Regions from separate parts of the Vibrio sp. VB16 genome, predicted to be linked through region 1. Evidence: riboswitches for the same ligand, from Rfam matches in the RefSeq annotation. Region 1 holds a riboswitch; the other holds the start of a gene.
What was found. A riboswitch is a leader RNA that binds a small molecule or an ion and turns the genes downstream of it on or off. The one in region 1 is predicted to bind thiamine pyrophosphate.
Positions count from the first base shown of each region.

Region 2: linked by a shared signal. The riboswitch ahead of thiB (thiamine ABC transporter substrate binding subunit) and the one ahead of IUZ65_RS21400 (phosphomethylpyrimidine synthase ThiC) in region 1 are both predicted to bind thiamine pyrophosphate.

Region 1 covers NZ_CP087591.1:1,118,681-1,124,462, forward strand. The annotation lists gene IUZ65_RS21380 (thiazole synthase) at 1-20, opposite strand, end outside; gene thiS (sulfur carrier protein ThiS) at 22-258, opposite strand; gene IUZ65_RS21390 (HesA/MoeB/ThiF family protein) at 266-1,039, opposite strand; gene IUZ65_RS21395 (thiamine phosphate synthase) at 1,029-2,300, opposite strand; partial or broken gene IUZ65_RS21400 (phosphomethylpyrimidine synthase ThiC) at 2,345-2,725, opposite strand; TPP riboswitch at 2,864-2,961, opposite strand; gene IUZ65_RS21405 (hypothetical protein) at 3,154-4,599, opposite strand; gene IUZ65_RS21410 (hypothetical protein) at 4,920-5,513, opposite strand.
Region 2 covers NZ_CP087590.1:335,329-341,110, forward strand. The annotation lists gene fbp (class 1 fructose-bisphosphatase) at 1-320, opposite strand, end outside; gene mpl (UDP-N-acetylmuramate:L-alanyl-gamma-D-glutamyl-meso-diaminopimelate ligase) at 582-1,949, shown strand; gene IUZ65_RS01665 (flavin prenyltransferase UbiX) at 1,999-2,616, shown strand; TPP riboswitch at 2,692-2,819, shown strand; gene thiB (thiamine ABC transporter substrate binding subunit) at 2,867-3,862, shown strand; gene thiP (thiamine/thiamine pyrophosphate ABC transporter permease ThiP) at 3,948-5,543, shown strand; gene thiQ (thiamine ABC transporter ATP-binding protein) at 5,527-5,782, shown strand, end outside.

The DNA.
Region 1 (5,782 bases):
TTATCTGCAATGGTTAACATCTTAGCCTCCAGCTATAGCTTGAAATAAAGCAATACGGTCATCTGCACTTAATATCGTGCTAGCCCATTGGCTGCGCGCAACAATATCGTCATTAAGGGCAACGGCTGTTGCTAGTAAGGGCATTTGTAATTCAGTAAGTAGCGCTTCAAGATCTAAGCCTACTGAACACTCGACCGGTTTCTCATTGACCAACACTTGGATCATTACATCGGTTGAATTCTCGATATGGGTTGTCATTAGTGACTTACTCTCCGTTGTCATTGTGCTGGCTGCACACTGGACACTGTGGATCTGCAGCAATATTAAATTGCTGCCAAGCCATGGTTAGTCCATTAAATTGTTGCAGAGCGGCAAAGGCCACAATGCCTGCTCCAGTGATGCATTTGATGGCTTCTAAAGCTTGCATCGTCCCCATAATGCCAACCACCGGGCCTGCAATACCTGTGTTACTGCAACTTAGAGACTCTGGCGTTGTATCTGGCTGGTTTGGAAATAAACAGTGGTAACACGGTCCTATCCCAGAACGATTATCAAATGCCATTAACTGACCTTGCCAACGAATAGCAGCCCCTGATATCAAGGGCTTTTTCGCTTTAACACACGCTTGATTGACTGCATGACGTGTTGGCAAATTATCAGAGCAATCCAAGACAATGTCTGCCAGTGCCACTTCAATGGCTAATTGCTGACCAGCTAATAGTGTCTGCACCGCTCTGACTTTTATATAAGGGTTTAAGGCCTGAAGATGTTCAATTGCCATCTTGGCTTTACTTCTACCTTGGTCAGCATCACGGTAAATAACCTGACGCTGTAAGTTGGAACTTTCGACAACGTCGTCGTCGGCAATCACTATATTTCCGACCCCAGCCCCTGCAAGATAAAGCGCGGCTGCGGAACCTAAACCACCAGCACCGACAAGCAGTATTTGTGCTTGAATTAATTTCTGTTGCCCAAGCTCTGCTATATCTGACAGCATAATTTGGCGGCTATAACGTAAAAATTCTTGATCAGTCAGCATCAATACCACCCATTACTTTCTCGGTAATTGCTTTAGGAAATTCAGGGCGCACTAATAAATGGTTAAATGCATTAACTACCGCTCCAACATCGCTAGCCTCGGTAATTGCACGTACCACAGCAACACTACTAACCCCCGTACACCACACTTTTTCAGCACAAGGTAAATCAATGCCACCAATTGCAACCGTTGGAAATGTATCGCCAATTAACTTTTGGTATAACGCCAAACGGTTCAAACCTTGCGGTTTTGATGGCATTGTTTTTGTCGTGGTAGGAAAGATATGACCCAGTGCGATATAACTTGGTGAGAATTCAACGGCACGTAAGATTTCGTAATAACCATGCGTCGACAAGCCAATTCGTAAACCCGCTTGCTGGATCGCCACTAAGTCTGCTGTTTCAAGATCTTCTTGACCGAGGTGGACACCGTACGCTTTATGGATTATCGCCAGTTGCCAATAGTCATTCACAAATACTTGTGCTTTGTGTTGATTACCCGCGGCTATAACTTGCTGTACCTGAGTTTCAAGTTGTGGGTCTTGCGGGTTCTTAATCCGTAATTGTGTGGTTTTTACACCAAGATTAATTAAACGCTCTATCCACTCTGCCGTATCAACCACCGGATATAGCGCCAGTTTCTGTGAATCAGTGGCAGAGAACGGTTCAACAGCCAGTTCTTTACTTTGCCAACCCAACGCATCCACTTCAGGATGATTCGCCGTTAACGGACGAGGAAACAACTCACGAGATAATGGCCAGCTAACTTCAACGTGACCATTTTGGTGAGTACTTTGATACCCACACGCATGAGCTCGCGCTAATGTCACGGCATCTTCCAAAGGGTAATCTAAGGCTAATGCGCAAAGTAACATGGCACGTTGTGCCTCACTGCCTCTAGCATGATGGCAGTAAACCGCACGCGCTTCACCATTGTGGTGCCAAATATCAACACAGCCCTTCTCAGTAGGAAGACCACACACAATCATGCGGCTGTCTTGTTCAACTTTTACTTGCATTTCCCTAACGTTAGGATACGGGGCATACCATTGATCCTGTATTTCGAATCCTGAGAAATCGGCTTCAGTCTGGTTGAAAAGCAGACTGAGCTGGCGCTCTTCAATCTTAATCTCTACAGCATTCAATTCACTCACGCTAACACTAACGGCATCACCAAGTTGATATTGTTCTGCATTTGCAAGCAGCAATTCAACATGCCTAAGCAGTGGCGTTAAATAATCAGGTAAACATAACGAGCTCATTAGATTTCCTCTTGAACAGAGTGATATAGCTCATTGCCTCGAGAACGAAATTCATCAAGGGTTTCATCCAATAAACGTTCTTTGGTATAAATTGAATTTGATTGCCCCAATAATATGGTGTCGCCACGCTCTTCAATCCAACCTGAACGTACTATTTCTAAGCCATCATAAATATTAGCGGGTTGATTGGGGTCGGTATAAAAGCCAGACGTATCATAAACACGAACCAGTTCATTTGGTTCTAAAATAGGATCCTTTCTATTATCACCGATTAAGCTATCAGCCAATGAAATTTCACGCATCGGTACTTGGATGTCTGTTCGACTACCTTGAACGTACACTTTTTGTGAATTAGGGAAAGGTTCTACAGTCAGTGAATCTATAAATTGTTTAGCTTCCAATCTCGCGTGTTTGCGAATCGTCATAGCAAATTCCTTTGTCGCTATTTAGGGAAAGTTGCTTGGCGGGTTGGTACATAAACAAGAGGCGTACACATAATATGTGTCGCATGATCTGATACGCTAACATAAATATCAATAATATTTTCATCAATACCGTTAGGTAGAAAATTTTCTCTTGTTTCCTTCGCAGGTATTAGCCTGATCAGGTTCAACGGATCCCGTAATACGGTCTCAGCCATGTGGCACTCCGACAAGTTTCAAGAGGGAGTATAAGAAAGGGAACTTGTCACTGCAACAACAAAACCTAAAAAGTGATGACGTCGCAATAAAAAAAAACGTCACGAATCAATGAGGACACACACCTCATATTTTCAAAATGCTCCATCTTTTTACTAAGTGAAAAGGATGGAGCATAACGCTATTTTTACTCGTTGTTCATACCTATACCGGAATTAATGTTCCTGCCAAGGTTGTATTGATTTTCCGTCTTTCCATTTGTAAGGCGTCGTTGCTTTTTTCTCCGCTTCTTTAACGCTTAAATCTCTCCTTGTGGCTTTCCCAATATATTCACTGAATTCGCCAGTAAGATATTCATTATATAACCTTGGCCCATCACCACTGGTAGCAATCCATTTGTGTTTCGATATTGGCATTTCTTTGACTTCACCAGCAGTCATATAATTGGTGTCTCTGATCTGATAGTGCGTACTGGATATGCGTTCAAGGTGATCATTGTTTACAACGTACTTATTTTCTAAATATGCGTATCTGTTACCGCGAGACCAAAAGTACTCTTGAGTCGTAATTTTATTTCCTGTCCGTTGCCAAGCACCATTAGAGATTGAGCCGTTTTCTTGTTTGCCACTGTTAGGATTTAGTCGCCATATAAAACGTAGGTAATACCCTTCTGGATAAAAATATAATTCATTGTAGAGCGGATACCCCCCTTGAAGCTGGGGAGGCAGCGTCTTTAACTCAGCAGCGGTTTGTTTCCATTGATAACCGCCACCCGAGGCTAGGATTTGTTCTGATGCACCTGAGTGATGAGTGTTATTGGCTTTGCTTTTTGTTAGTTTTTCCGCTGCTACCTTGTCAGCTGCAATTTGCTCGGCTAGTACTTTTTCGGCCGCTAGTTTCTCCGCCGCTAACCTGTCAGCTGTAACTTTCTCGGCCAATAACTTTTCAGCCGCCAATCTTTCCGACTCTTGTTTCAGTGCTAATAAAGCTAAGGCCTCTGCTTCTGCTTTCTTTTGGTTCTGTAAAGCGAGCTTCGTCTCTGTTTCAGCTAACTCTTTCTTTAGGGCCGCGACTCTGGCATCGCCAATCTCATCGGGGATCGCAGGAGAAGGAGGTGCAATATCCTTTTCTGCTGGGTATCTTTTCATTAGTAGGGGTACTTGAGGTTCATATTCTGTTGCATCGTATGCACTTGAATGAATACCTTCAATTAAACCGCTCGCATGTCGGCAATTGGACGTCATGTTTTTGTTACTTAAGTCTTTATCGAAATAAAAGCTGTAGACCTTTTCCACCTCTACTTCCACCTTCACATTACACACGAAACTATCGTCAATTTCCGATGGTGGAACAGGGTGTTCACTTGCGACATAAGACGGGAATGCCATGGTGATATCATAGCCACCTGGTTCTAGATCGAGTTCAACCAATCCACTTCTAAACTCTGCAATCTGTTGGTCGTTTACGAAATAAGAAAGAAATACGCCACCGCTAACAAACCGTTGGTTACGCCATAGCAACAACTTGGCTTTTGTCTTACTCAGTAGAGATGGCTCAGTCGCATTAAAATTGTGCCCCTTACTTTGGGAAGGATTTACGGCACAACCGATAAGAAGGGCGGTCATAATCAGTATAACGATAGACTTGTGTGTGTCTTTCATCTAAAAACCTCTACTAAAAAATTCATTATTAATATGGTTACGCTTTATTGAATCATATTTTCAAATGATAAGGTCTAACTAGATCAATTAAATAGGAGTTAATGAGCACTGGTTCGATTCTGCAAAACGAGAGTTGTATGAAGAAACCTCTTTAACAGGCTAATGATTGGATGCCACAGACTCTATGTGTATGTTACTTAGGGTATTTTATGCTGGTCATGAAAACGGGCAGAATCATCAATATGTTATGGGAGTTAGGCGAGCGGCTTAACACACACTCTTAAGGCGTTACAAAACAAGTGTTAAAATTACCTCGATTTTTACAGCCCTTTCAGTCGGTCTTTGTGTTCCATAAGCAGGTTTATGGCGTCCAGATACTGATATAATCCGTTACCCTCGAGCTGGTAAAGATCGACCTTATTATCTTCCAGCAATAACCCTCTACTCCTAGCCATTTCCAACAAGTTGGCCTGTTTAAGCAGGCGGAAGAGTAAGCCATCGGTATTTTCTTCTGCTGAGGCAATTTCTTCCCTGAGCTGATTGTTAAGCGTATACAACTGATTCGTCTCTTCAGGGACAATCATCGCTGGTGATAGCTTATCGTGCAGGATCAGACCTGAAAAATAGGCAACGAGAAGGCCGACTGCGGTTATCAGGTTTACACCCACGGTGAGATAGCTGATTATAATGACAAGAACGGACAGGCCACAAATCCAGCTCAGTCGATTGAGGGTTTGTCTGCGCCTTTGCCCACGTTCAGCCTTTAACAGTATTTGGTTCAGGGTCAGAAGTTGCTGACAGCCGTCTTTTAGGTGATTTTCATATAAAGCGATAGCCGTCATGGCTTCTTTTCCGTCGTCACTGTTGATTGCTTGCTGGTTTTCTACGTGCTGATGTTGATCTATCTGGGGCATACCTAACTCACTTGTGTTAACGCTGGGCCATGAAAGATAAATAGACCCGGCTCTCAAGATACCAGTTATGTCGGTGAAAGGCGGAGAGAGCGGTCAGACTAAATAGTGTCTCAAAAACATTAATTGGTTTTTATGAATTATAACATTGTCAGTGGCATCGATATGCTGGATGAAGCCAGAGATCCATTCAAGTTGCACTTGGCAATACACCATGTGTTGGAGACCAAAAATTGTTTTAGAGAGCGGTATTCTTACGAATGGCTCTACTT
Region 2 (5,782 bases), on a different replicon from region 1:
TTTTTATTTAGCTCTTTATTAAATGCAACGGTTTCATCTTCTTCTTCGCTTGCCACTCCGCACACTTGATCACGAGCTTCTAGTGCAGCTTTGAATTTGTCATTTGCGTATAAATCCAGCTTTTGTTGTTCTTCACCCTGTATATTCTCAGCACCAACCGAGCCAGTTATATCAACAAGTCCTGCTTTATTGATTTCACGGTTTACGATTTTTGCTGCAAGTCTAATTGAGGCCAATAATGAAGATAGTTCTCCACTAGCGTGGGGGAAGTCACTTTGTTTCTCTACTATAAATTCGCCAAGTGTGCGAAATTCAGACATGTTATATCCTTAACGTTTTCTGATGATTTAGAGGGCTTTTTAGTTACAATGACTTATAGCGCTAATTCATTATTATATGTTCGTTGCAACAAGCTCAATTGTATGGCATTAAACTTTTTATTGGTAATGAAGTAACTACTTGATATACAAATTGTTTCAACTACGTATCACATATTATCTGCAACTGAGTCGAATGATTGCTTTTCTCTGATAGATCGATCACATTAGTGCAGTCAAACAGGCAAGCTTAGGAAAAATAAAATGCACATTCATATTTTGGGGATTTGTGGAACCTTTATGGGGGGCGCAGCGGTGTTAGCTCGTCAATTGGGGCATAAAGTAACAGGGAGCGACGCAAATGTGTATCCTCCCATGAGTACGTTACTGGAATCTCAAGGTATAGAAATTATTGAGGGTTTTGACCCCACACAACTAAAATCCAATCCTGATCTTGTGGTTATTGGTAACGCCATGAGTCGAGGTAACCCGTGTGTAGAGTATGTCCTTGATCACAATCTAAAATATACGTCTGGTCCACAGTGGTTAAAAGAGTTCCTCCTCCATGATAGATGGGTATTAGCCGTCGCTGGCACCCACGGAAAAACAACAACAGCAAGCATGTTGTCATGGATACTTGAAGATTGTGGTTACGAGCCTGGTTTTCTTGTGGGTGGCGTTTTAGGGAATTTTGGGGTATCTGCGCGTCTAGGAAGTAGCATGTTCTTTGTGGTTGAGGCTGATGAATATGACAGTGCATTTTTCGATAAACGGTCAAAGTTCATTCACTATCACCCTCGCACCTTAGTAATGAATAATCTCGAGTTCGATCATGCTGATATTTTTGATGATCTAGAGGCAATTAAGAAACAATTTCATCACTTAGTACGAACAATCCCGAGCAATGGTCGAATATTCTCCCCTAAATCCGAATTGGCGCTTCAAGATGTATTGGAAAGGGGTTGCTGGAGTGAACAAGAGCTGATCGGAGATGAATCTTGTGACTGGAAAACAGAAAAAATCGAAAAAGACGGCAGCAAATTTGATGTTTTTTTTCGTAGCGAATTAGTTGGTACGGTCAGGTGGAATTTGGTGGGTGATCATAATGTTAGCAATGCATTGATGGCGGTGGCAGCAGCAAGACATGTCGGCGTTACTGCTGATCTGGCTTGTGAATCCTTAGCGTCGTTCATCAATACCAAAAGACGCCTTGAACTAAAAGGTGAGGTCGCAGGTATCACGGTTTATGACGATTTTGCTCACCACCCTACCGCGATAGAACTTACACTAGATGGGTTACGTAATAAGGTGGGGAAGCAAAAGATAATCGCGGTATTGGAACCTCGCTCAGCAACGATGAAGATGGGTATTCATAAAGAAACGCTCGCGACGTCGTTGTCTAAAGCTGACTCTATATACCTGTATCAGCCAAATAATTTAAAATGGTCAGTAGAAGACATTGCCAAACACTGTGATCAACCTACTTTTGTGAGTGATAATATAGATGTGTTTGTTGCTGAAATATTGCAAGAAGCAGCGGAGGGTGATCAAATACTCGTGATGAGTAATGGTGGCTTTGACGATATCCACGATAAGTTGTTAGGTGGATTGGCATTGGCTAAGAGTAAATAGATGTTATCCAACCGAAATAGTAGATATTTTAACAATGCAGAGAATGTAGATGATTAAAGACAAAACAATTACCTTGGCATTTACTGGCGCCTCTGGTGCACCTTATGGTTTACGGTTGCTAGAATGCCTGCTAGCGGCAGATTATAAAGTTTACCTGCTAATTTCTTCAGCGGCTCGTGTTGTGATGGCAACCGAACACAATTTAAAGTTACCTAGTGGTCCCGATGCGGCCAAAGCGGTGCTGATTAAACAACTGAACTGCAAACCTGAACGACTAGAAGTGTGTGGTAAAGAAGATTGGTTTTCTCCCGTTGCCTCAGGCAGTGCGGCACCTAAAAAAATGGTGGTTTGTCCCTGTTCTGCAGGTAGTGTGGCGGCCATTGCCCATGGCATGTCGGACAACCTTATAGAACGAGCGGCAGATGTGGTTATGAAAGAACGCGGTCAGTTATTATTGGTCGTGAGAGAAACCCCTTTTTCTACATTGCATTTAGAGAATATGCATAAGCTTTCTCAGATGGGTGTGACTATTATGCCCGCGGCTCCAGGGTTTTATCATCAACCTAAAACTATCGATGACTTGGTCGATTTTATGGTGGCAAGAATATTAGATCATCTCGATATAGAACAAAAACTCGTTGCGCGTTGGGGATATGACAACCGATAAACTGGCTTGTTAGCGTAGCGGATAAGCATCTATTCTCGCGGCTAGTATCTTCATAACATTACGTATACAATCACTGTCGACTCATCGGGGTGCTCAATAGTTATTTTTTAAATAATCAACTATTGGGCTGAGATTAAGTTTTCCTTAGAACCCGTACACCTGAACCAGATAATACTGGCGTAGGAATTGAGCGGGATAAATCAAAAATCCTCCCTCAAGCCTGTGCCGCTCAAAACATGGAGAGCGTCCAGTGAAATACACTATTTCAATTTTAGCTTCAACCTTAGCTGTAACCCTTTCATTTTCTACTTTTGCCGCCGATAAACTGACGGTATATACCTATGATTCTTTTGCCGCCGATTGGGGCCCAGGCCCAAAAATTGAAAAAGCCTTTGAAGCTCAATGCGGTTGTGACTTAGAGTTTGTCGCATTAGATGATGGGGTGTCTATTCTCAATCGATTGCGTCTAGAAGATAGCAACAGTAAAGCGGACATCATTTTAGGGTTAGATACGAATTTAATGACGGAAGCAAAAAAGACAGGGTTGTTAACAGAACATAGCGTAGACACCTCTACTACAACACTGCCTAAGGGTTGGTCAGACAGTACATTTGTTCCTTTTGATTACGGCTATTTTGCTTTTGTATATAACAAAGATAAGCTACAAACCCCACCTAAGAGCTTAAAAGAACTTGTTGAAGAGCGTGATGATTTAAAAGTGATATACCAAGACCCACGTACTTCTACACCCGGACAAGGTCTATTACTTTGGATGAAGTCTGTGTATGGCGACGACGTTAGTAAAGCGTGGGAAATGCTGTCTAAAAAAACCGTGACCGTGACCAAAGGCTGGTCTGAATCGTATTCGATGTTTTTAAAGGGAGAAGCGGACCTTGTTCTTTCTTACACCACTTCTCCTGCTTATCATTTGATTGCTGAAAATGATGCAAAATATGCCGCGGCTATTTTTAATGAGGGGCATTATATGCAAACTGAAGTAGCTGCAAAAGTGAAAGGTTCCAAAAATCCTAAGCTCGCTGACGAGTTTATGAGCTTTATTCTAAGTAATGAGTTCCAATCAGCAATGCCAACAGGTAACTGGATGTACCCAGTGACGAATGTTCCACTGCCTGAAGGTTTTGAGACGCTGACGATTCCGGAAAAAGCACTTTCATTTTCTTCTGATGAAGTGTCGAAAATGCGCAAAAACTGGATAAGAGAATGGCAATCAGCTTTAGTCCAATAATACTCAATCAGACATGTTTGTAATTAATTTCCCCGATTGGTAGAAGCTGAGTTTTCAATAGAGGTTGAAGTGTCGAGTGTCCTAAATTATGAATAAAACGCCGAAGTTAGGCATTGTTATTGCAGTGTTTATCGTGGTTTTTGTCACCTCGGCGTTTGGGGCGCTTATTTCATACGCGCCCAATCTTGACCTCACTCAGATAGTGTCTGATCCTTACTATCTACATGTCACTAAATTTAGTTTTTATCAAGCTTTCTTATCAACGCTGCTCAGTGTTGGCTTAGCTATACCCGTAGCGCACTCGTTATCAAGACGGGACTTCATGGGTAAATCGTTTCTATTAAAGTTATTTTCAAGCACACTTGTTTTGCCTGTTCTTGTGGGTGTTTTCGGTCTGTTAGCCATTTATGGAAATAGCGGTTTATTGGCGACGTGGCTCAATAAATGGAATGTTGAATTGCCCTTCTCAATATATGGCCTGAATGGCATATTGCTCGCGCATGTATTCTTTAATTTACCTTATGCTAGCCGTTTGTTACTTCTTTCTTTAGAAGGTATTCCTCCAGAACAACATAAACTCTGTTCTTACCTCGGTATGAGTCATTGGTACAAATTTAAGTGGGTAGAATGGCCAAGGTTGCGACAGCAGTTACCTCATGTTTGTGGTTTAGTGTTCATGCTCTGTTTTACGAGTTTTGCTACCGTTATGGCGTTGGGTGGTGGGCCAAAATCAACGACAATAGAGTTAGCGATATACCAAGCCATCAAATTTGATTTTGACTTGCAGGCTGGTGCGTTATTAGCAATATGGCAGATGTTATTGTGCGGTCTGTTATCGCTATCAATACAAAAAATAAGTAAGCCAAATAATTTAGCTATGCAATCCAATCGCCACCCGATCTTTTTTACCAAAGACAATAACCGCGCAAAATTATGGGACTGCAGTTGGATAGCCTTTGCGTCATTTATCGTCTTACCACCACTGATGATGGTGGTACTGAGTGGATTGAATTCAAAGCTGTGGCAAGTGCTTCAAGATGACCGGTTTTGGCAAGCGGTTAAGGCATCATTAAGTATTGCTTGTTCGGCGAGTGTCATCGCTCTGTTTATTGGTGTCGCTATACTTCAAACAAGTCGAATATGGAGAAGTAAGGGCCGTTCTAACTATGCAAATGGTATCGAACTTATTGGCACTATTATCCTCGTTACGCCCGGCTTGGTGATTAGTACAGGGCTGTTTTTATTGCTTAGAAAAATAACCGATGTGTATAGCCTCGCGTTTATTATTGTGGTTGCTGTTAATAGTTTGATGGCGTTGCCATATGTAATTAAGACATTGTCTCAACCATTCTTTCAGATATTGCAACAGTATCAATTTCTCACCATGAGTTTGGGGATGAAAGGCTGGCGTCGATTTTTATTGATAGAATGGAGAGGATTACAAAAACCGATAGCGCAAGCATTTGCGATAAGTTTTATGCTCTCTATGGGCGATCTTAGCGCAATAGCTCTGTTTGGCAGCCAAGATTTTAGAACCTTGCCTTTGTATCTTTTTCAACTATTAGGTAGTTATCAAATGGAAGCAGCAGCGGTGGTATCCTTAACGTTATTGCTATTAAGCGTAGGCAGTTTCACTTTAGTCGAAAAGGTATTTGGGAAAACGTATGCTCCACGTCGCTAATGTTCAATATCGCTATCATAAAGAAGTGTTTAAATTTGATTTTATGCTTGAAGATGGCCGCATTGTCGCGCTCATGGGGCCTAGTGGCTCTGGGAAATCAACTTTACTGGCCCTTATTGCAGGGTTTATCCATCCAGAAAGTGGGAACATAGCGGTTAATGACGTCTCTTTGCTAAACCAAGAGCCTCATTTAAGGCCTTTCGCCATGCTATTCCAAGAACATAATTTGTTCAGCCATC